4 regions of the Thauera sp. JM12B12 genome follow, and region 3 is predicted to be linked to each of the others. Evidence: predicted binding sites of a transcription regulator. Region 3 holds the regulator's gene; each other region holds the start of a gene.

Region 1 (5,422 bases), 1.6 Mb from region 3:
CGCCCAGCCCGAAGATCAGCAGCGCATAGAAGGCACCGCGCACGACCAGGTCGAGCAGGCGCACGAACATGCGCAGCACGTTGTAGATGAAGCGGAACAGGCCTCGTATCACGCCGCGGTTTCCTCGTCAGAAGAGCGTTTTCATGCGGGACGGCGGCGGAACACCAGGTCCCACACGCCATGACCCAGCTTCAGACCACGGTTTTCGAATTTCGTCAGCGGCCGATAGTCGGGACGCGGCGCGAAACCGTCGGCAGTGTTCTGCAGCGCCGGCTCGGCGGACAGGATTTCCAGCATCCAGTGCGCGTAGTCTTCCCAGTCGGTGGCGCAGTGAAGGTAGCCGCCGGGGGCGAGCTTCTGCGCCACCAGGGCGACGAAATCCGCCTGCACGATGCGCCGCTTGAAGTGGCGCTTCTTGCGCCACGGGTCGGGGAAGAACAGATGCACGCCGGCGAGCGCGCCGTCGGCGATCATGTCGCGCATGACCTCGACGGCGTCGTGCTGCATGATCCGCAGGTTGGTCAGATTGCCCTCGGCGATCAGCTTGCACAGCGCGCCGACGCCCGGCGTGTGCACCTCGATGCCGAGGAAGTCGTGGTCGGGCATCGCCGTGGCGATCTTCGCCGTGGTCTCGCCCATGCCGAAACCGATCTCGAGGATCTTCGGCGCCTTACGGCCGAAGGCGGCGTCGAGGTCGAGCGGCGCAACGCGGTAGTCGATGCCGATCTTCGGCAGCATGTCGTCGAGGTAGCGCTGCTGGGCCTCGGACATGCGGCCCTGGCGCAGCACGAAGCTGCGGATGCTGCGGCTGGAGAAGCGGTGTTCCGGGCTGTCGCGGCCGATGATCTCGACCTGCGCGTTCTGCGTCTCGCTCATGAACCGATCAGCCCCTGCGTCGGCGAGCTCGGGTCGGCCGAGTAGAACTTGCGCGGCATACGCCCGGCGAGGAAGGCCTCGCGCCCGGCCTCGACCGCCTTCTTCATCGCGCTCGCCATCAGCACCGGCCTGGCGGCGCCGGCGATCGCGGTGTTCATGAGCACCGCAGCGCAGCCGAGCTCCATGGCGATGGCGGCGTCGGAGGCCGTCCCGACGCCCGCATCGACCACCACCGGCACCTTGGCGTTGTCGATGATCAGGCGCAGATTCCACGGGTTGAGGATGCCCATGCCGGAGCCGATCAGCGAGGCCAGCGGCATGATCGCGCAGCAGCCGATGTCTTCGAGCATCTTCGCCTGGATGGGGTCGTCGGCGCAGTAGACCATGACGTCGAAGCCGTCCTTCACCAGCGTCTCGGCGGCCTTGAGCGTCTCGGGCATGTTGGGGAACAGGTTCTTCGGGTCGCCGAGCACCTCGAGCTTGACCAGCGCGTGCCCATCGAGCAGCTCGCGCGCCAGGCGCAGCGTGCGCACCGCGTCGTCGGCGGTGTAGCAGCCGGCGGTATTGGGCAGGATGGTGAATCTTTCCGGCGGCAGCACGTCGAGCAGGTTGGGTTCGCCCGGGTTCTGGCCGATGTTGGTGCGGCGGATGGCGACGGTGACGATCTCGGCGCCGCTGGCGTCGATGGCTTCGCGGGTCTCGGCGAAGTCCTTGTACTTGCCGGTGCCGACGAGCAGTCGGGAGTGATAGGCCTTGCCGGCGATGACCAGGGGGTCGTTCATGTTGGGGACCTGTGAGGGTTTGTCTGAAGAGTGAATATGGCCGGGCGCAGATCAATGGGAGACAGCGCGCTTTGGGAGCGACGCCCTGTGGGAGCGGGCTTGCCCGCGAACATCGCAGGCTGAGGCGCTGCATTCGCGGGCAAGCCCGCTCCCACAGAAACTGCTCCCACAGAAACCGCGCGCACGGGACCTGCCTCCAAGCAGAAGTATCAACCGCCTCCGACTGCGACGACGATTTCGAGCGTGTCGCCGTCGGCGAGTTTCACCTCGGCGTGGCGGGCCTTGGGCACGATCTCGCCGTTGCGTTCGACCGCCAGGCGCTTGCCGGCGAGGCCGCGCGCCTCGAGCAGCGCATGCACGGTGAGATCGGATGCCAGCGTCTCGGGCTGGCCATTGAGAATGACCTGGATCATGGCGTTCGGGGGTGTCGGGAAGCGAAAAATGGTATCACGCCGGCGGGTTTGACTTTTCGCCGGCCCGGCGCTAACTTCCAGCCACCTAGCGCCGATTTGATCAACAGCTTGCGGGCGCTCAACAAATACGGCTAAAGCGAGGGCACCCAGTCCGCGTTTGCAGCCGGCTGGGTTTTTTGTTTTGCACATGACGAAAATGATCGCACCCCAATCGGTCGGCGTGGTCGCGCCGCAGCGGGCCGAGTTCACCGAACCGCTGCCGTTGCGCAGTGGCGGCACGCTGGACGCCTACCACCTCGTCTTCGAAACCTACGGCACGCTCAACGCCGATCGCAGCAACGCAGTGCTGGTGTGCCACGCGCTGTCGGGCTCGCACCACGTCGCCGGCACCTACGCCGACGCCCCGCACAACGTCGGCTGGTGGGACAACCTGGTGGGCCCGGGCAAGCCGCTCGATACCCGCAGGTTCTTCGTCATCGGGGTGAACAACCTCGGCGGCTGCTACGGCTCCTCTGGCCCCAACCAGATCAACCCCGCCACCGGCAAGCTGTGGGGCGCCGACTTCCCCTTCGTCACCGTCGAGGACTGGGTCGAATCGCAGGCGCGCCTGGCCGACCGCCTCGGCATCCGGCGCTTCGCCGCGATCGTCGGCGGTTCGCTCGGCGGCATGCAGGCGATGTCGTGGGCGCTGCAGTATCCGGAGCGCGTCGGCCAGGTCGCGGTGATCGCCGCCGCACCCAAGCTCACCGCGCAGAACATCGCCTTCAACGAGGTCGCCCGCCAGGCCATCCTCACCGACCCCGAGTTCCACGGCGGCCACTACTACGAACACGGTGTGGTGCCGGCGCGCGGCCTCAAGCTGGCGCGCATGGTCGGCCACATCACCTACCTGTCCGACGACTCGATGGCGGAGAAATTCGGCCGCAGCCTGCGCCACGGCCGCAACACCTACAGCTACGACGTCGAGTTCGAGATCGAGTCCTACCTGCGCTACCAGGGCGACAAGTTCGCCGGCTACTTCGACGCCAACACCTACCTGCTGACCACCAAGGCGCTCGACTACTTCGACCCCGCCTTCGAGTACGGCGGCAACCTGCCGGCCGCGCTGGCGCGCGCCACGGCCGACTTCCTGGTGGTGTCCTTCACCACCGACTGGCGCTTCTCGCCCGAGCGCTCGCGCGAGATCGTCTACGCCCTGCTGCACAACCGCCGCAACGTCAGCTACGCGGAGATCGACTGCCCGGCTGGCCACGACTCCTTCCTGCTCGACGAGCCGCGCTACCACAAGCTGCTGTCGGCCTGGTTCGACCGCATCGAGGTATGAAATGACACAACCCCCACGCTCACTGCGTTCGCTGCCCCCCGAGGGGGCGTCAGTACGCTTGAGACGGCTCGGCGCATACTGATATGACCTCCTACCGCTACGACTATGAAGTGATCACCCAGTGGATCGAGCCCGGCGAGAAGGTGCTCGACCTCGGCTGCGGCGACGGCGCCCTGCTGCGCCACCTGATGGACGTGCGCCAGGTGCAGGGCTACGGCGTCGAGAACGACCCCGACAAGCTGCAGGCCAGCGTGGAGAACGGCATCAACGTGATCCAGATGGACCTGGAGAAGGGCCTGGTCGGCCTGGAGGACGGCTTCTTCGACCACGTCATCATGAGCCTGTCGCTGCAGGCCATGCACAACACCCAGGGCATCCTCGCCGAGATGCTGCGCGTGGGCCGCGAGGCCGTGGTGAGCTTCCCCAACTTCGGCTACTGGCGCCACCGCCAGAGCATCCTCAACGGCCGCATGCCGGTGTCGGAGAGCCTGCCGCACCAGTGGTACAACACGCCCAACGTGCGCTTCTTCACCATTGCCGACTTCGACGCGCTGTGCGAGATGAACGGCATCGCGGTGCGCGAGCGGCTTGCCTTCGACGAAGGCAAGCTGATGCTCGACGAGCCCAACTTCCTCGCCAGCGTGGCGGTGTACCGGCTCGGCCGCAACGGCTGAGGACGCGACCGGGCGCCGGGATCGACCGCGCCTCGGACCTGCGCCTATATTGTGAGAGGGGCGGACGCAGCGGGCGTTCGCCGGCTCGCGGAGGACGCGGCGATGGCCGCTGGCAACGAAGCGGTGCTGATCGCCACCGGCGCACTGCCCGGCCTGATCCTGGTCGCGGCGGTCCTGACCCTGCCGGTGTGCCTGGCCCTGCTCGCCCTTTACCGGCGCGCGGTGCTGCGCTCGATGGCGCGCACGGCCGCAGCATCCGGGCCGGGCGAAGGGCGGGCAGCCGAGCGCACGCCCCCTGCCCCACCTGCGCCCCTTCGTGGCGCGCCGATGCCCCAGCCCGCGCCGCTGCGCCTCGAGCGACTGTCACCGAGCGACATCGCCGCCGGTCCAGCCCCACTGCTTGGCACGATGGCGCGCTCGCTGCGCGCGGCGGTCCTGATCCAGGTGGCCGCCGGCCTCGCCTATGCCGTGGTGCTCAGCGGCGCGTGGATGCACTTCAGCTGGGCCGACGGCGGCTTCGTGCTCGCGCGCTTCCTGTGGCTGCTGTCCTGCTACGCCTGGCCCACCGCGCTCGCCGTGGGCTTGCTGGCGGCGACGACGACGCGTCAGCGCCTGGCGGTCGGCCTGGCCTACCTGGCGATGCTGTTCGCCTTCTCGGGCTGGGGCCTGGCGCGCAACCCGACCCTGTCCGCGCTCGAACTCGCGCAGTTCTGGGCGATCACCAACCTGCCCGCCACCCTGCTGCTGCTCGCCTTCCTGCATCGCCGCATCCGCGCGGTCGGGCCGCTGGTGCTTGCCTTCATGGTGGTGGCGGTCGCCGGCTCGCAACTGGCGGTCGGGCTGGCCGGACAGAGCGAGGCGACGCTGCGCCGGATCGTCGAACTCGGCAGCCTGCTCGGCCTTGGTGGGGCGCAGATCTTCTGGGGGCTGATGCTGGCCGGTGCGCTGCTCGCCGCGGTGATCGGCTGGCAGGCGCTGAAGTGGCTGGGCCGACGCCATGTCACCCGGCGCAGCAGCGACCAGATGCTGACGCTGGACGCCCTGTGGCTGCTGTTCGCCGTGGTGCAGACGCTGAGCTTCGCCTTCGAGGGTCTCGCCTGGCTCACGAGCGGAGCCATCGCTTTCGCGGCCTGGAAGCTGGTCACCACGGTGGGTTTCCGCCTCGCGGGGCTCGGCCGCGCGCAGGGTGCCGCGCCCAGCCTGCTGCTGCTGCGCGTGTTCGCCCTCGGGGCGCGCAGCGAACGCCTGTTCGACGGGCTCGGCAAGCGCTGGCTGCGCATCGGCAGCATCGACATGATCGCCGGCCCCGACCTCGTCACCACCGCGGTCGAGCCGCATGAATTCCTCGACTTC
Region 2 (5,422 bases), 1.9 Mb from region 3:
ACCTCTAGCGTGACTGGGCCGGCGGTCGCCGTGGCGCTGTCCACGTACCAGGGCGGCAGCAGCGGCAGGACGTGATCGGCGGCGGGCTCGAGCTTGAGCACCGGCGCGCGCAGGCCGTCGGCGGTGAGCACCCAGTCCGGCGTGCCCGCGCGCGGTTCACCGGCCCCGAGCACCGGGTGGGCGAGGCCCTCGTAGTGCGTGCGGCCGCTGGCGAGCAGGGCCGCCATCAGCTCGGCGCTGTGCTTGCCTTCGAGCATCACGCCTTCGTTGAGCAGCGGGCGGCCGCGCGGGCGGTGCGCCCACAGCAGGCGCAGGATCTCGTGGTCATCGTCCTCGACGAAGGCGGGCGGGGCCTGCAGCGCGCGCTCGATGTTGCTCCAGCGCTCGTGCTGGCGGATCTGTCCGTGCTGGTCGAGGCGCACCTTGTAGCAGACGACGCGGTGGTCGCTGCTGTAGGCGTCGGGCTCGATGACGTAGTGCAGCGCGTGCAGCGTCTTGCTTGCCCTGGACTTGTCGGTCGCTCCGCTGCCGAGCGTGCGGGCGAACAGCCTGAAGCCCTCGACCCAGGCCCGTACCTGCTCGCGCGGGCGGTCGGGGCGGCCGCGCTGGTGCAGCCAGACCAGCATCATCGCAGCCACGTGCTTGCAGTCGTAGCCCATCGGGCAGGTGCACGAGCTGACCAGCGCTCGGCGATCCTCCTCCTCGATGACGTTCGCGAACACGTCGTAGGGCGTGCGCTGGCGGCCCTTGACCAGAGCCGACACCTCGCTGCCATCGGCCGCCAGTGCGCTCACCCGGCTCAGATAGCCCAGCCCCTTGGCCACGGTCTCCATGCCGAGCTGGGCGATCAGGTCATCCTGGGTGAAACGGTCGAGCGGGGTCATGGGCAAGAGACAGGCCCGAGGCGGGCGCGAGCGGAAAACCCGTCAGTTTACACGCCGGATGCGCGCGCTGGCGCCTGATGCTCGGCAAAAGCAGACGGGCCGCATGTGCGGCCCGTCGATGCTCAAGCGCTGGCGCAGGCCATCACACGTTGCGATACACCTCGGCGCCGCTCTTGACGAACTCGACCGCCTTCACCTCCATGCCCTTCTTGAGCGCCTCGGCTTCGTCCAGGCCCTGGCTCGCGGCGAAGTCGCGCACGTCCTGGGTGATCTTCATCGAGCAGAAGTGCGGGCCGCACATCGAGCAGAAGTGCGCCACCTTGGCCGAGTCCTTGGGCAGGGTTTCGTCGTGGAATTCCTTCGCCTTGTCCGGGTCGAGGCCGAGGTTGAACTGGTCTTCCCAGCGGAACTCGAAGCGCGCCTTGGAGAGCGCGTTGTCGCGGATCTGCGCGCCCGGGTGGCCCTTGGCGAGGTCGGCGGCGTGCGCGGCGAGCTTGTAGGTGATGATGCCTTCCTTGACGTCCTGCTTGTTGGGCAGGCCCAGGTGCTCCTTGGGCGTCACGTAGCACAGCATCGCGGTGCCGTACCAGCCGATGGTGGCCGCGCCGATGCCGCTGGTGATGTGGTCGTAGCCCGGGGCGATGTCGGTGGTGAGCGGGCCCAGGGTGTAGAAGGGCGCTTCCTTGCACCACTCGAGCTGCAGGTCCATGTTCTCCTTGATCAGGTGCAGCGGCACGTGGCCGGGGCCCTCGATCATGACCTGCACGTCGTGGCGCCAGGCGATGTCGGTGAGCTCGCCCAGGGTTTTCAATTCACCCAGCTGCGCCTCGTCGTTGGCGTCGTAGATCGAGCCCGGGCGCAGGCCGTCACCGAGGCTGAAGGCCACGTCGTAGGCCTTCATGATTTCGCAGATGTCCTCGAAATGGGTGTAGAGGAAGCTCTCCTTGTGGTGCGCCAGGCACCACTTGGCCATGATCGAGCCGCCGCGCGAGACGATGCCGGTCATGCGGTTGGCGGTCAGCGGCACGTAGCGCAGCAGCACGCCGGCGTGGATGGTGAAGTAGTCCACGCCCTGCTCGGCCTGCTCGATCAGGGTGTCGCGGAAGATCTCCCAGGTGAGGTCCTCGGCCTTGCCATTGACCTTTTCCAGAGCCTGGTAGATCGGCACCGTGCCGATCGGCACCGGCGAGTTGCGGATGATCCACTCGCGGGTCTCGTGGATGTTCTTGCCGGTGGACAGATCCATCACCGTGTCGCCGCCCCAGCGGATCGCCCAGGTCATCTTGTCGACTTCCTCGGCGATGCTGGAGGTGACGGCCGAGTTGCCGATGTTGGCGTTGATCTTGGTGAGGAAGTTGCGGCCGATGATCATCGGCTCGCTCTCGGGGTGGTTGATGTTGTTGGGGATGATGGCGCGGCCACGGGCGATCTCGTCACGCACGAACTCGGGCGTGATCGTCGCCGGCAGGCTGGCGCCGAAGCTCTGGCCCGGGTGCTGGCGCAGCATCATGTCGGCCATCTTCTGGCCCTTGGGGCCGGTGGCACGCAGCGATTCGATGTAGCGCTCGCGGTTCAGGTTCTCGCGGATGGCGATGTATTCCATCTCGGGGGTGATGATGCCGCGCCGGGCGTAGTGCATCTGCGTGACATTGGCGCCCGCCTTGGCGCGGCGCGGGGCGCGGTGCAGGCCGGGGAAGCGCAGCTCGTCGAGCGCCGTGTCGGCGGCGCGGGCGCGGCCGTACTCGGAGGACAGGCCGGGCAGCACCTCGGTGTCGCCGCGCGCCTCGATCCACTGCTGACGCAGCGCGGGGAGGCCCGAGCGGATGTCGATCTTCGCCGCCGGGTCGGAGTAGGGGCCCGAGCAGTCGTAGACGAAGATCGGCGGGTTGGGCTCGGCGCCGAAGGAGGCCGGGGTGTCGGACTGGGTGATCTCGCGCATCGGCACGCGGATGTCCGGGCGCGAGCCCTCGACGTAGATCTTGCGCGAGTTTGGCAGCGGGGCGATCGCGGCCGCGTCCACATGGGCCGTGGCGGCGATGAATTTTTCGTTGGCGTTCATGCTGTCTCCTGGGGAAGGGTGTGGGGTTTTGGTCTGAAGTCCGGTTCGTGCGCGAGGGCTGTCGGTGTGATCAGACGCTTGTAGGGGCGGTCCCGTCCACGAACGGTGACGCGTCCGTGGGAGCGGGCTTGCCCGCGAATACGGCGGTCGGTCGGCGCATGTTCGCGGGCAAGCCCGCTCCCACGGGGCGAGCGCGGACGGTGTTGGTACTCACCGCTTCCACAGCGCGTGGAAGTGATGCACCGGTCCGTGCCCGCTGCCGACCGCGAGCTCGCCCGCATGGGCGATCGCGCCCAGCAGCCACTGGCGGGCGTGGCGCACCGCGGCCTCGACCGGGCGAAACTGGCCTTCGGCCTGCGGCAGCAGCGCGGCGATCGCCGAGCTGAGCGTGCAGCCGGTGCCGTGGGTGTTCTTGGTCTCGATGCGCTGCGCGGGCAGTTCGACCATGCGGTCGCCGTCGAACAGCAGATCGACCAGCTCGTTGCCGGGCAGGTGGCCGCCCTTGAGCAGCACCCAGCGCTCGGAGGACAGCGGCAGCAGCTCGCGCAGGCGCTCGGTGGCGCGGTACATCTCCTTGACCGTGTCGGGCGCGCGCTGCTCGAGCAGCACGCCCGCCTCGGGCAGGTTGGGGGTGATCAGGAAGGCCTGGGGGAACAGCGCTTCACGCAGCGCGGCGATCGCACTCCTTGCCAGCAGGCTGTCGCCGCTCTTGGCGACCATGACCGGGTCGAGCACCACGTTGGCCGCCTTCCAGTGCGCGAGGCGGTCGGCGACGGTGGTGGTGACCTCGGCGCTGCCGAGCATGCCGATCTTGGTGGCGTGGATGGCGACGTCGGCGAACAGGGTGTCGATCTGCAGGCGCAGGAAGTCCGTCGGCGGTACATGCACGCCGGTGACCGCCCGGGTGTTCTGCGCGGTGAGCGCGGCGACCACGCCGCAGCCGTAGGCGCCGAGCGCGGAGAAGGCCTTGAGGTCGGCGAACACGCCGGCACCGCCGGACGGGTCGACGCCAGCGATGGAGACGACGTTCGGGATGCGGGACGAATGCGTCGAAGAAGCGGCCGACGCGCTGCCTGCGGCAGCAGCGGGTGATGCGGACAGACTCATGACTTACGTTTCCCTACGCCGGTGCGAGCCGGATCAGGTTCCAAGGGTGTTTCTCAGCCCGTGCGCGGCGGGCACCCCCAACGAGAGTCAGGGAAGATACTGGATGCCCCCGGTCGTGGCAAGGTGCTCAAGATCTGCGCGCCGAGGTCGATTAGCATGGTGGAACCTTCGATTGGCCAACGCTCATGCCGCTCCTTCGCCCGCTCCTTGTCGCCCTGCTGCTCGCCCAGACCGGCGCCGTTGCGTTCGCCGCCGACTGGCAACTGGTCCTGAGCGATCGCAACCGGCGCGTCGAGATAGACCGCAGCAGCATCCTGTCCTCGGACGCCGGCACCAAGATCTCCTGGGGGCGCGTGGTGCTGACCTCGGATGAGGCCAAGGCCTCGGGCTACGCGATGATCAAGGCCCTCAATCGCTACGACTGCCGCAACCGCAGCTTCGTCACCATCAAGCGCGTCTATGTGGATGCCGAGGACAATATCGTCCGCGAGGAGCCGGTGCCCGACCAGAGCCCGCTCACGGTGGCACGGAACTCGGTCGACGAGCGCATGTGGCGGGAGGTCTGCGATCCGCCCTCGGCCGCCGATCTGCAAAAACTCGCGAGCGAGGCGGCGCGCCTGGCCTCTGCGCCGGCGGGCGCCGCTGGCGCACCCGCCCAGCCCCCCGCGCCCGCAAGCCCCTCCGCGATCGCAGCGCCGACCCCTGCCGCCACGCCGATGCCGCCGGCGAAGGTCGCGCGCGCCGAGCCGCCGGCGTCACCGCGCGCGCAGGCGGGTACGGTGAGCGCAGCGCCGCCCCTGGCTGCGGCGCGTCCCGATCCGGCAACACCGCCCGCGCTCGTGCGCGCCGGCGAGACCTCTGCTGCTGCGCCCTCGACCGCGCCGCCGTTCGAGACCCATGTGGAGATCCCGGCCAAATTCCTGCCCGGTGGCGCGCCGGCGGGCGAGCCGACGCCGCCGCGCAAGTCGATCCTGCCGCCCCTGCCCGGACTCGCGGCCAAGGCCGATGCGCCCCCGAGTCCGCCGCCGCCCGCGCCGGCCGCCGAAGCGCCCAAACCGGTGCCTGCCGCCGCGCCGGCGGGCAAGCCCGCCGCTCCGGTGCGCACGCCGCCGCGGGCGGCGGAGCGTCCCGCGCCCGCGCCGAGCGCCGCCCCCAAGCCCGCGCAACGGCTCGCCCAGGCCGCGCCGGCCGAGGAGCCACGTCCGCGCACGACGCCGGTGCGCAGGGCGCCGGACGCCGAACGTAAACCGCCGAGGCCGACCCCGACCCCAGCCCCGACCCCAGCCCCGACTCCAAGCTCGACGCCCAGGCCGGCCCCCGCCCCGGCGGCCGCACCGGTGGCAGCGCAGATGCCCGCGGCCACGATGCCGCC
Region 3 (5,422 bases):
ATGGCGACACCAGCGTCTACGACGCGATGGTGCGGGTGGCGCAGGATTTCTCGCTGCGCTATCCGCTGGTCGACGGCCAGGGCAACTTCGGCTCGCGCGACGGCGACTCGGCAGCGGCGATGCGCTACACCGAGTGCCGCCTGACGCCGATCGCCGAGCTGCTGCTGGCCGAGATCGACCGCGGCACGGTGGACTTCATCCCCAACTACGACGGCGCCTTCGAGGAGCCGCAGCTGCTGCCGGCGCGCCTGCCCTTCGTGCTGTTGAACGGCGCCTCGGGCATCGCGGTCGGCATGGCGACCGAGATCCCGCCGCACAACCTGCGCGAGGTGGCCGAGGCGACCTGCCACCTGATCCGCCACCCCGAGGCGACGCTCGACGAGGTGCTCGGCATCATTCCCGGCCCCGACTTCCCCGGCGGCGGCCAGCTCATCTCCCCGCCCGAGACCATCCGCGAGGCCTACGCGTCGGGGCGCGGCAGCCTGCGCCTGCGCGCGCGCTGGAAAATCGAGGAGCTCGCCCGCGGCCAGTGGCGCGCGATCGTCGAGGAACTGCCGCATGGCGTCTCTGCCGCGCAGGTGCTGTCCGAGATCGAGACGCTGACCAACCCGCAGCCGCGCGCGGGCAAGAAGGAGGTCTCGCAGGAGCAGAAGAACCTCAAGCAGCTCGTGCTCGGCGTGCTCGACACGGTGCGCGACGAGTCCAGCGACAAGGCGCCCGTGCGCATCGTGCTGGAGCCCAAATCCAGCCGCCAGAACCGCGACGAGTTCATGGCGGTGCTGCTTGCCCACACCAGCCTGGAGACCTCGGCCTCGGTCAACATGACCATGATCGGGCGCGACGGCAGGCCGCAGCAGAAGAACCTGGTGCAGATCCTGCGCGAGTGGATCGACTTCCGCTACGTGACGGTCGAGCGCCGCACCCGCCATCGCCTGGACGAGGTCGATCGCCGCATCCACATCCTCGAAGGCCGCATGATCGCCTTCCTGCACATCGAGGAAGTGATCCGCGTGATCCGCGAGTCGGACGAACCCAAGCCGGCGCTGATCGCCGCCTTCGGCCTGTCCGAGATCCAGGCCGAGGACATCCTCGAGATCCGCCTGCGCCAGCTCGCCCGCCTGGAAGGCTTCAAGATCGAGAAGGAGCTGGCAGAGCTCAGGGACGAGCGCGCCGGCCTGCAGCACCTCCTCGACAGCCGCGCGGCGATGACCAAGCTGATCCTCAAGGAGATCCAGGACGACGCGAAGAAGTACGGCGACGACCGCCGCACCCTGGTCGAAGCCGTGGCCGCGGTGGCACCGGCCGAGATCTCGGTGCCCGACGAGCCGGTCACGGTGATCGTGTCCAAGAACGGCTGGGTGCGTTCGCGCCAGGGCCATGGCATCGACCCCGCGGGCATCGCCTACAAGGCCGGTGACTTCGGCTTCGCGATCATCGAGACGCGTACCACCTGGCCGCTGATCGTCATCGACACCAATGGCCGTGCCTACACGGTCAAGGTATCGGATCTGCCCGGCGGGCGCGGCGACGGCGCGCCGATCACTACCCTGGTGGAGTTCCAGGACGGCGGCAAGCTGGCGCAGGTGGTCACCGACACCCCCGATTCGGTCTACTTCTTCGCCAACAGCGGCGGTTACGGCTTCCTGTGCAGCGTGATGGATGCCAGCAGCCGCCAGCGCGCCGGCAAGGCCTTCATGAGCCTGGAGAAGGGCGAGAAGGTACTCGCACCGGCGAAGGTCTGCGGCGACTGGATCGCCGCGGCGTCCGAGAACGGTCGTCTGCTCGTCTTCCCGCGCCCGGAGATGAAGACGCAGAGCGGCGGTCGTGGCGTGATCGTGATGGCGCTCGACGAGGGCGAAGCGCTCGCCGCGGTGGCGGTGCCGGCCGACGATGCGGTGCTCACGGTGGAAGGCAGTGGCCGCGGCGGCAAGGCGGTGGCGATCGAGCTCAAGCCCACCCAGCGCGAACCGCTGCGCCACCGTCGCGCACGCAAGGGCGCGCCGCTGACACCGAGGATCAAGCCCGAGCGGATGCGCTGACGCGCCCGGCGGGCCTACAAGCCCTCGGGCAGGATCGAGCGGATCGGGTCGTCGGTCGGAATGACCGTGGGCCCCGGCTCCGCATCGAGATCGGCGGTGCGCGACTCGATCAGCACGGTCACCCGCCGGTTGCGCGCCCGCCCCACCTCGTCCTCGTTGCCGGCGACCGGCCGCTGGTCGGCATAGCCTGCCGCGGTCAGGCGATCGGGCGACACCCCGTTGTCGATGAACAGCCGCGCGACCGTTGACGCACGCACTGCCGACAGCTCCCAGTTGGACGGGAAACGGAAGGTGTTGATCGGGATGTTGTCGGTGTGCCCTTCGACCGTGATCGGGAACGGCGCAGGCGCGAGCACCTGGGCCACCGCACGTAGGGCGTCGACCGCCTCCTGGCCGAGCGCCGAGTCACCCGGCGCGAAAAGCAGGCTCGCGTTGATCTCCACGCTCACGCCGAACGCGCCCTCGGTCACATTGACCTGCCCCGCCTGGGTCAGCGGCGACAGCACGCGGCGAATCTCGTCGGCCATGTTGCGCATGCGCTGCGCGGTCTCGCGCCGCCGCTGTTCGAGCGCCGGGTCCGCCGCGGGTGGCGCGGGCTGGGTGATCGGCCGGGTGGGCAGCACGCTCACCTGCGGCAGCACGATCTGGTCGCCGCTCTCATTGACGGCGACGTTGCGAAAAGCCTGCACCAGCGAGTCCGACAGCACGCGGTACTTGCCCTCGTTCACCGACGACAGCGAGTACATCACCACGAAGAAGGCGAACAGCAGGGTGATGAAGTCGGCATAGGACACGAGCCAGCGCTCGTGGTTGTCGTGCTCCTCTTCAGCCCTGCGCCTGCGCCCCATGTCGTCCTCCCTGCCCGCGCTCAGACCACGTAGCCCTGCATGCGGCTGGCGATGATGCGCGGGTTGTCGCCGTTGGCGATGCCGACCAGGCCATCGACGAACATCTCGCGCTGGGTGGTGAGGATGACGATGTGCGCGGCAAGCTTCTTGGCGATCGGCAGGAACACCAGGTTGGCGAAGCCCACCCCGTAGATGGTGGCGACGAAGGCCACCGCGATGCCGGCACCGAGCCGCGACGGATCGGAGAGGTTCTCCATCACGTGGATCAGCCCCATCACCGCACCGAGGATGCCGATCGTCGGCGCATAGCCCCCGGCCGCTTCCCAGATGCGGGCGGACTGGCGCAGCTGGCCTTCCCAGACGCCGATCTCCACCTCCAGCACCTCGCGCAGCCGGTTGGGCTCGACGCCATCGACGAGCAACTGCAGGCCGCGGCGCATGAAGGGATCGGGCAGACCCTCGATCTGGTTCTCCAGCGTCAGCAGACCCTCCTTGCGTGCGACCTGGCTCCAGCTGGCCACCTGATCGATGATCGTCTGGTGGCTCACCGCTGGCGGGACGAACACCCAGCGCCCCATCCGCATGCCCTCGACGAAGGTGCGCAACGGGCTTTGCAGCATCACCGCGCCCAGGGTGCCGCCGATCACGATGAGGAAGGCGGTAGGCTGGAACAGCGAGGACAGGTGACCGCCCTCCAGCACCTGGCCGACGACAATCGCGGCGATGCCAAGCGTGAGGCCGACGAGGCTGATCTTATCCATGGCGGGCGGTGCTCAATGCGCGAGCGCTCATGATCAGTTGGGCGCAGGCTTCTTGGGCGGGCGGCCACGCTTGCGTGCCGCGGGCATGGCGGCGCCGCCGTCGAAGATGCACGCACGCAGGCGGGCGACCGCCTGGCTGTGCAGCTGGCATACGCGCGATTCGGTGACGCCGAGCACCTCGCCGATCTCGCGCAGGTTGAGCTCCTCGTCGTAGTACAGGGCCATCACCATCTGCTCGCGCTCGGGAAGGCGCTCGATGGCGTCCACGAGACGGCGGCGCATGTCCGCATCCTCGAGCAGATCGAGCGGATTGCTGTCCTCCTGGGCGAAATGGCGCTCGAGATAGTCGTCATCGTCGTCCCGGTTGAAATCCTCGAGATAGACGAGCTGGTGGCCGCGCGCGTCCTGCAGCATGCGCTGATACTCCTCCAGCGGCATGTCGAGGGCGGTGGCGAGCTCGGTTTCCGAAGGCTGGCGGCCGAACTGCTGCTCGAGGCTGTGGATGGCGGACTCGATGCGGCGCATGTCGCGGCGCAGGCTGCGCGGCAGCCAGTCGTTCTCGCGCAGCCCATCGAGCATGGCGCCGCGGATGCGCTGCGCGGCATAGGTCTCGAATTGCGCGCCCAGCCCATGTTCATAGCGGCCGAGCGCATCGAGCAGCCCCATCATGCCGTTCTGGATGAGGTCGTCCACGTCCACGCTGGCCGGCAGCTTGGACATGAGCTGAAAGGCGATGCGCTTGACCAGAGGGGCGTAGGCCTCGACGAGGTTGGTCTTGTCGAGCTTACCGTTTGCGTCGTACATCCATTCGGCCTGTATCGTCTTGCGGTGCGAGCGCCTGCCTGCGCCGGCTCCGGATGTCGGAGGCGCAGATTGTCCCGCAGCGTTCGCGGCATTACCAGCGGGATAAGTCACACCCATGGCCGAATCATCCTCGCCTGGATCCAGGCTCGCGCCCCATGCCGGTGACACGGCGCAAGAAGGCCGCGCCGGCATCGCGCGTCGAGGTCTGCAGGGGCTGCCGCAGCCCGACCGCGATGTCGTCGCGCTCGACCTCGCCCAGCCAGGCCAGGGGCACGCCGACATGACGCCGCACCAGGCCGTGCAGACCGGCGAAGAAGGCCGCTGCGTCATTGCGGCCGCGCGCGCGGCAGACGGCCACATGGACCGAACCGGCCCCGGCGGCGGCCAGGCCCTTGATCGTCTGGTAGGCCTCGGTCGCGCCGCTCGCGCTCGCCTCCGCCACCACCAGGCGACGCGGGGCCGCCTGCACGAAGGGCGAGGGCTCTGCCGCACGCTCGCCCGACGCGTGCACGAGCACGAAGCCGGCGTGGCGATGGAGGATGCGCAAGGCCTCGATGAGGCAGGCGCGCCGGGCGTCGTCCAGCAAGGGCAGCGCAAGCGCAGCGGCAGCCGCGGGCACGCGGCCGACCAGTCCCGGCACCGGCTGCAGCACGACCGACAGGGTGGTGCGGCCGTCGAGCAACTGGAGCAGGTCGGTGCCCTCGGCCAGACCGAGCGTGGCGGCGAGCGCGTCGCGCCCTTCCGCCTCGTCGAGGATAAGCACCCGCTCCGCGCTCCCGGCGATGCGATGTGCCGCGAGCACCGCGTTGCCGCCGCGCTGCCGGCCGCCGGCATAGAGCGCCACGACATGCGGCGGCGCGCGGCGGAACAGGCGGCGCAGCCCCGCCGCCTGGTCTTCGCGTCCGTCGAGCATGATCACGCCCCTCCGGCGGCGGCCAGCAGCATCCCGGCCTCGTCGCCGCTCAGGTGC
Region 4 (5,422 bases), 1.5 Mb from region 3:
TCTCGAGCTTCTTCGACACACCCATGAACGGGCACAGCCCGAGGATGCGGACGAGAACGACGTTATTCACCAGGACGGCGCCGATGACGACGAAGATGTAGCTGGTCATGATCCGCGCGCGGAAAGGAATGGCGGCGATTATCCCCCGCCGCGAAGGGGGGCTCAACCCTGACGCGCTAATAGTCTTATTGACGCAGCCGGGCGCCGTTGCGGCGCGCGTCGATCACCGCCACTCGGGGGGCGGCGGGGTGAGGCTCGCGGTGTGGACGCCCCACTGCCCGCTGCGGCGGTCCTCGAAGAAATGACGCAGGCTGATGGCGATGGAGCGGAAGGCGATGCGCTCCCAGGGGATGTCGTCCTCCGTGAACAGCGCGACATCGAGCGACTCTTCGCCGGGCCTGAAATCGAGGTCGAGCAGGCGGGCGCGATAGATGATGTGCACCTGGCTGATGTGCGGCACGTCGATCAGCGTATATAGCTCGCCGACCTCGATGCGCGCGCAGGCCTCTTCGAGCGTCTCGCGCGCGGCGGCCTGCGCGGTGGTCTCCTCGTTCTCCATGAAGCCGGCGGGCAGCGTCCACATGCCGTGTCGGGGTTCGATCGCGCGTCGACAGAGCAGGACCTTGTCCTCCCACACGGGCAGCGCGCCGACGACGACCTTGGGGTTCTGGTAATGGATGGTGCCGCAGTGCTCGCACACGTGGCGGGGCAGCGAGTCACCGGGTGGAATGCGGAAGGCGACGGTGGCGCCGCAGCTCGAACAGAATTTCATGATGGCCGGCGTGAGATTTTCGGCGATTCTAGCCCGCTTTCGCTTGCCTGCCGCCGGGCGCGGCTAAAGAATCCAGCGTCCGTGCCGTGATGCGACGGCAGGAGCCGGCCGTGCCGGCCAGGCAACGACTCAGGGGAAGGCATGCCGCAACCGATCGACATGAGGCGCTACACGCAGCTCAAGGCAGCCGGCGAACTGCCGTCTCCGCGCGGCGTCGCGCTCGCGATCATCCGCCTGACCCAGTCGAGCGAAGTGTCGCTGCCCGAGCTTGGCCGGGTGATCAAGGGCGACCCCGCCTTCGTCGGGCGGCTGATCAAGGCCGCCAACGGCCTCGTGGCCGAGAACCGCCGTGCCGTGGTGTCGGTGCAGGAGGCCCTGATGGTGCTCGGCCTGCCTGCGGTGCGGACGCTTGCGCTCGGTTTCTCGCTGCTGTCGACCTACCGCAAGGGCGCGTGCGCCGGCTTCGACTACCAGCGCTTCTGGTCGTCCTCGCTGTTGATGGCGCTGTCGATGCAGGGCCTGGCGCAGCGCGTGCGCGTGGTCCCGGCCGACGAGGCGTTCAGTCTCGGGCTGCTCGCCCGCGTCGGCGAGCTCGCCCTCGCCACGCTGTACCCTGACGCGTTCTCGCGCTTGCTCGCCGATCTCCATCGCAGTCCGCAACAGCAGCAGCTCTCGCTGGAAGACGGGGCGTTCGCGATGAACCACTGCGAGCTTGGCGCGGCCATGCTGATCGAGTGGGGCGTACCCGACGCGCTCGTGCAGCCGGTACGCTTCTACGAACAACCCGAGCTCGCCGGCTACGACGAGGGGTCGCGCGGCGCAAGCCTGATGCAGTGCCTGATGCTGGCGCGTGCGATCGCCCAGCTCTGCCTTGCGCCGGACAGCGAGCATGCACGCCTGATGCAGCCGATGCTGCGCGTGTCGAGCCGGCTCGGGCTCGAGCGTGCCGAGTTCGTCGCGCTGTGCGAGCGGGTCGGGCGCGACTGGGTCGATTGGGGCAAGCTGCTCCAGATGCGTACCGAGTCTGCGCCGCGTTTCGGCGAGTTGAGTGGCGCCGCCGCGCTCGACGAGGGACGCGGCCTCGCTTCGGAAGATGCAGACGCGGGTGGCGAGGCGGCGGAGGAGACGCCCTTGCGCGCCCTGCTCGTGGTGCGCGAACGTGCCGCGACGGCGAGCATGCGCGGGGCCCTTGAAGCGGCCGAGGTCAGCGTGTTCGAGGCCGTGGTGGCGGGGGGCGATGCCGCCCTCGAGGTCGCCATCGATGTCCAGCCCCACCTGCTCGTGGTCGAGTGGGGTGCCGAGGGCGAGCGCCTGGTGCGCAGCTTGCGCGACACCCGGCTTGGGCGCGGGATCTACGTCATCGCGCTGGTTCCCGCGGAGGATGACGCGCTGTTGCTCGCCGCCTCTGCAGCCGGCGTGGACGATTTCATCGTGCAACCGGTGCGACGTGCCGCGCTCACGCTGCGTCTGCGTGCCTGCTTGCGCACGCTCGTCCTCCAGGGCGAGATCGAACGCGAGCGCGAGGAGCTGCGCAATTTCACCGCGGAACTGTCGATCGCCAATCGCCGCCTGCACGAGGCCGCGCTCACCGATGCACTGACCGGCCTGCCCAATCGGCGCCAGGCGATGGAGTCGATACACATGGAATGGGCGGCGTCGATCCGCCACAACCGCCCGCTCGCCCTGATGGTCGTCGACGTCGATGGCTTCAAGACGATCAACGACGCCCATGGTCACGATGTCGGCGACATCGCCCTGCGCCACGCCGCCGAGGCGCTGCGCAGGGCGGTGCGCACCCAGGACCTCGTCTGTCGCACCGGCGGCGACGAGTTCATCGTGCTCTGCCCCGATACCGAGCTCGCGCAGGCGCGGGTCGTGGCGGAACGCCTGCGCGCGGGGATCGAGGCGGTGCCGGTCGAGACCGGCGGCCCGCGCCTGTTCCTCACCGCCAGCGTCGGCGTATGCATGCGCACGCCGGACATGGACGGCGTCGAGGCCCTGATCAAGGGGGCGGATGAGGGTCTCTACCTCGCCAAGCAGCGGGGGCGCAACCGCGTGGTGGCGATCCAGGCCGGCGCGGACGGGGCGTGATCGGGCTCGGCGCCCCTGCTCCGGCCGCATGCGGGCGCAGTCGGGTGTTGTCGCCACGCCACAGGAAGAGTGGGGGGCAGGCGGCAAAGCGTGACTTTGTAACTTGATGCTGCTGAGAAACTACTTTAAGTTGAAGGCCGTTTGTCCCTGATCGGGATTGGAAACCATGGATCGACCAGACTTTCAGGCCGAAATCCGCGAACTGAACCTCGCCTACCTGATGCTCGCCCAGCAGATGCTGCGCAGCGATCGGGCGACGGCGCTGTTCCGTCTCGGTATCGGCGACGAGCTGGCCGACGTGATCGAGTCGATGTCCGCGGCGAAGCTGGTGCGCATGGCGGCCAGCCAGATGCTGGTGCCGTGTTTCCGCTTCGACGATGCGCAACTCGCCCGGCTGATGGCCGGCGAAGGGCGCGATGCAGCAAGCGCCGGCCTGCATGCTGCGATTCTCGCGGCGGGCAAGGCGGCCAGCGAGGCGGCCTGAGGAGTCTCAAATGAAGAACAAGAGTGTCATCGAGGAAGCAGAAGACGTCCGTCGCGCGGTCGAGATGGTCCAGCTCGGCGCGCGCATGCAGATGCTCGAGGTGGAGACCCGCCTCAGCCGCGAGAAGCTGCTGAAGATCTACAAGGAGGTGCGCGGCGTGTCGCCTCCCAAGGGCATGCTGCCGTTCTCCACCGACTGGTTCATGACCTGGCAGCCCAACGTGCATTCGTCGCTGTTCATGGGCTTTCACCGCTTCTTCACCGGCCGCGCCGGGATCAAGGGGCTGGACGCGATCCTCAAGTCCTACCACCTCTATCTCGACCACATCGAGAGCAGCGCGATGGAGCCGGTGCTGAGCCTGACGCGGGCGTGGACCCTGGTCCGCTTCTTCGACGCCGATCTCCTCCAGCTCGCGCCCTGCACCTGCTGCGGCGGACAGTTCGTCGCCCACGCGCACGACCCGGTCAGCGCCTACGTGTGCGGCCTGTGCAACATGCCCTCGCGTGCGGGTTCCTCGCGCAAGAAGCCGGCCACCCGGCGCGCCGTGTCGCGCACCCGGCAGACGGCGACCGCCTGAGATCGCGGCCGCGCGCGGCGCGGGCTGCATGCTTCATCCGGGCCGCCGTGGCGAACAGGCGGCCCTTTTCATTCCGGGCTGCCGCCGGCGCCCGGTCCCGCGATCGTGCATTTCGCACGCGACGGCTGCGACTGATGTTCAAGTTCTGTTTCCCGCGGTCGTTAGAAGCGACAGATGCCGAGCCCTCCACCCTGGGGCGCCACGGCCGATTCCTGTGGAGTGAGCGGTGTTCCTGATCATTGGCTACGTCATCATCCTTGCTGCGTCGATCGGCACCTACGCGGTGCACGGCAGCCTGCTCGCGCTCTGGGTGCCGCTCGAGTACATCGCGATCTTCGGCCTCATGATCGGTGGCTTCATCGCCGGCAACGGCCCGAAGGCGATCAAGGCCACGCTCGGCTCGCTGTCGCTCGCGGTCAAGGGCTCCAAGTACAACAAGGCGCTCTACGTCGACCTGCTCGCGCTGTTGTTCGAGATCCTCGCCAAGGTGCGCAAGGAAGGCCTGATGTCGATCGAGAACGACATCGAGAACCCCGACTCCAGCCCGATCTTCTCCAAGTATCCGAGCGTCGCCGCCGACCACCATGCGGTCGAGTTCATGACCGACTACCTGCGCATGATGGTGGGCGGCAACCTCAACGCCTTCGAAATCGAGAACCTGATGGACATGGAGATCGAGACCCACCACCAGGAAGCGCACACCGCCCCGCACGTGGTCTCGAAGGTCGCCGATGCGGTGCCCGCCTTCGGCATCGTGGTCGCGGTGATGGGCGTGGTGAACGTGATGGGCTCGGTGGGCCAGCCGCCGGCGGTGCTCGGCAAGATGATCGGCGGCGCGCTCGTCGGTACCTTCCTCGGCATCCTGGTCTCGTACGGCTTCGTCGCCCCCGTCGCCAGCCAGCTCGAGCAGAAGGTCGAGGAGAGCGGCAAGATCTACCAAGTGATCAAGGTCGTGCTGCTGGCGAGCATGAACGGCTATGCGCCGCAGGTCGCGGTGGAGTTCGGCCGCAAGGTGCTCTACTCGACCGACCGCCCGGGCTTCGCCGAGCTCGAGCAGGAAATCAAGAATCGCAAGGGCTGAGCGGCATGGCGTTCTCGAGTCCCGATCTGAGTGACATCCCGCCAGCGCCTGCGCGCCGGCGCGCGGGGAGCGCGCGATGAGCGACGACACCCAGCAGCCAATCGTCGTCAAGCGCATCAAGAAGGGCGGCGGCGGCCACCACGGCGGCGCGTGGAAGATCGCCTATGCGGACTTCGTGACCGCGATGATGGCCTTCTTCCTGCTCATGTGGCTGCTCGGCTCGACCGCCCAGGGCGACCTCGAGGGCATCGCCGACTACTTCCAGAACCCGCTCAAGGTGTCGATGCAGGGGGGGGAGGGTACCGGCGACAGCTCGAGCATCATCAAGGGTGGCGGCGAGGACCTGTCGCGCAAGGTGGGCCAGGTCAAGCGCGGCGACACCCCGAGCACGCGCGCGATCAACCTCGACGCCGCGCC

The links. Region 3 encodes FliA, which starts transcription of late flagellar genes. Its sites were predicted from a motif close to CTAAAGTTNNNNNNNNNNNNGCCGNTA; they were not measured.
Region 1: a site for FliA is predicted at 2,142-2,168, ahead of AAG895_RS18810 (homoserine O-acetyltransferase). Genes of this name have one in related genera too.
Region 2: a site for FliA is predicted at 4,177-4,203, ahead of AAG895_RS15670 (surface-adhesin E family protein). Genes of this name have one in related genera too.
Region 4: a site for FliA is predicted at 4,062-4,088, ahead of motA (flagellar motor stator protein MotA). Genes of this name have one in related genera too.

The regions. Positions count from the first base shown of each region.
Region 1 is NZ_CP154859.1:4,137,403-4,142,824, forward strand. It holds gene sppA (signal peptide peptidase SppA) at 1-112, opposite strand, end outside; gene trmB (tRNA (guanosine(46)-N7)-methyltransferase TrmB) at 142-876, opposite strand; gene AAG895_RS18800 (thiazole synthase) at 873-1,658, opposite strand; gene thiS (sulfur carrier protein ThiS) at 1,868-2,071, opposite strand; gene AAG895_RS18810 (homoserine O-acetyltransferase) at 2,268-3,395, shown strand; gene metW (methionine biosynthesis protein MetW) at 3,479-4,069, shown strand; gene AAG895_RS18820 (hypothetical protein) at 4,172-5,422, shown strand, end outside.
Region 2 is NZ_CP154859.1:3,452,728-3,458,149, reverse strand. It holds gene AAG895_RS15685 (DEAD/DEAH box helicase) at 1-884, opposite strand, end outside; gene thiC (phosphomethylpyrimidine synthase ThiC) at 1,027-2,943, opposite strand; gene thiD (bifunctional hydroxymethylpyrimidine kinase/phosphomethylpyrimidine kinase) at 3,154-4,050, opposite strand; TPP riboswitch at 4,044-4,139, opposite strand; gene AAG895_RS15670 (surface-adhesin E family protein) at 4,236-5,422, shown strand, end outside.
Region 3 is NZ_CP154859.1:1,558,180-1,563,601, reverse strand. It holds gene parC (DNA topoisomerase IV subunit A) at 1-2,039, shown strand, start outside; gene motD (flagellar motor protein MotD) at 2,054-2,887, opposite strand; gene AAG895_RS06965 (flagellar motor protein) at 2,908-3,648, opposite strand; gene AAG895_RS06960 (RNA polymerase sigma factor FliA) at 3,682-4,452, opposite strand; gene AAG895_RS06955 (flagellar FleN) at 4,577-5,365, opposite strand; gene flhF (flagellar biosynthesis protein FlhF) at 5,368-5,422, opposite strand, start outside.
Region 4 is NZ_CP154859.1:3,046,544-3,051,965, reverse strand. It holds gene rsxA (electron transport complex subunit RsxA) at 1-109, opposite strand, end outside; gene AAG895_RS13790 (NUDIX hydrolase) at 224-772, opposite strand; gene AAG895_RS13785 (diguanylate cyclase) at 914-2,863, shown strand; gene flhD (flagellar transcriptional regulator FlhD) at 3,030-3,347, shown strand; gene flhC (flagellar transcriptional regulator FlhC) at 3,358-3,924, shown strand; gene motA (flagellar motor stator protein MotA) at 4,151-5,005, shown strand; gene motB (flagellar motor protein MotB) at 5,082-5,422, shown strand, end outside.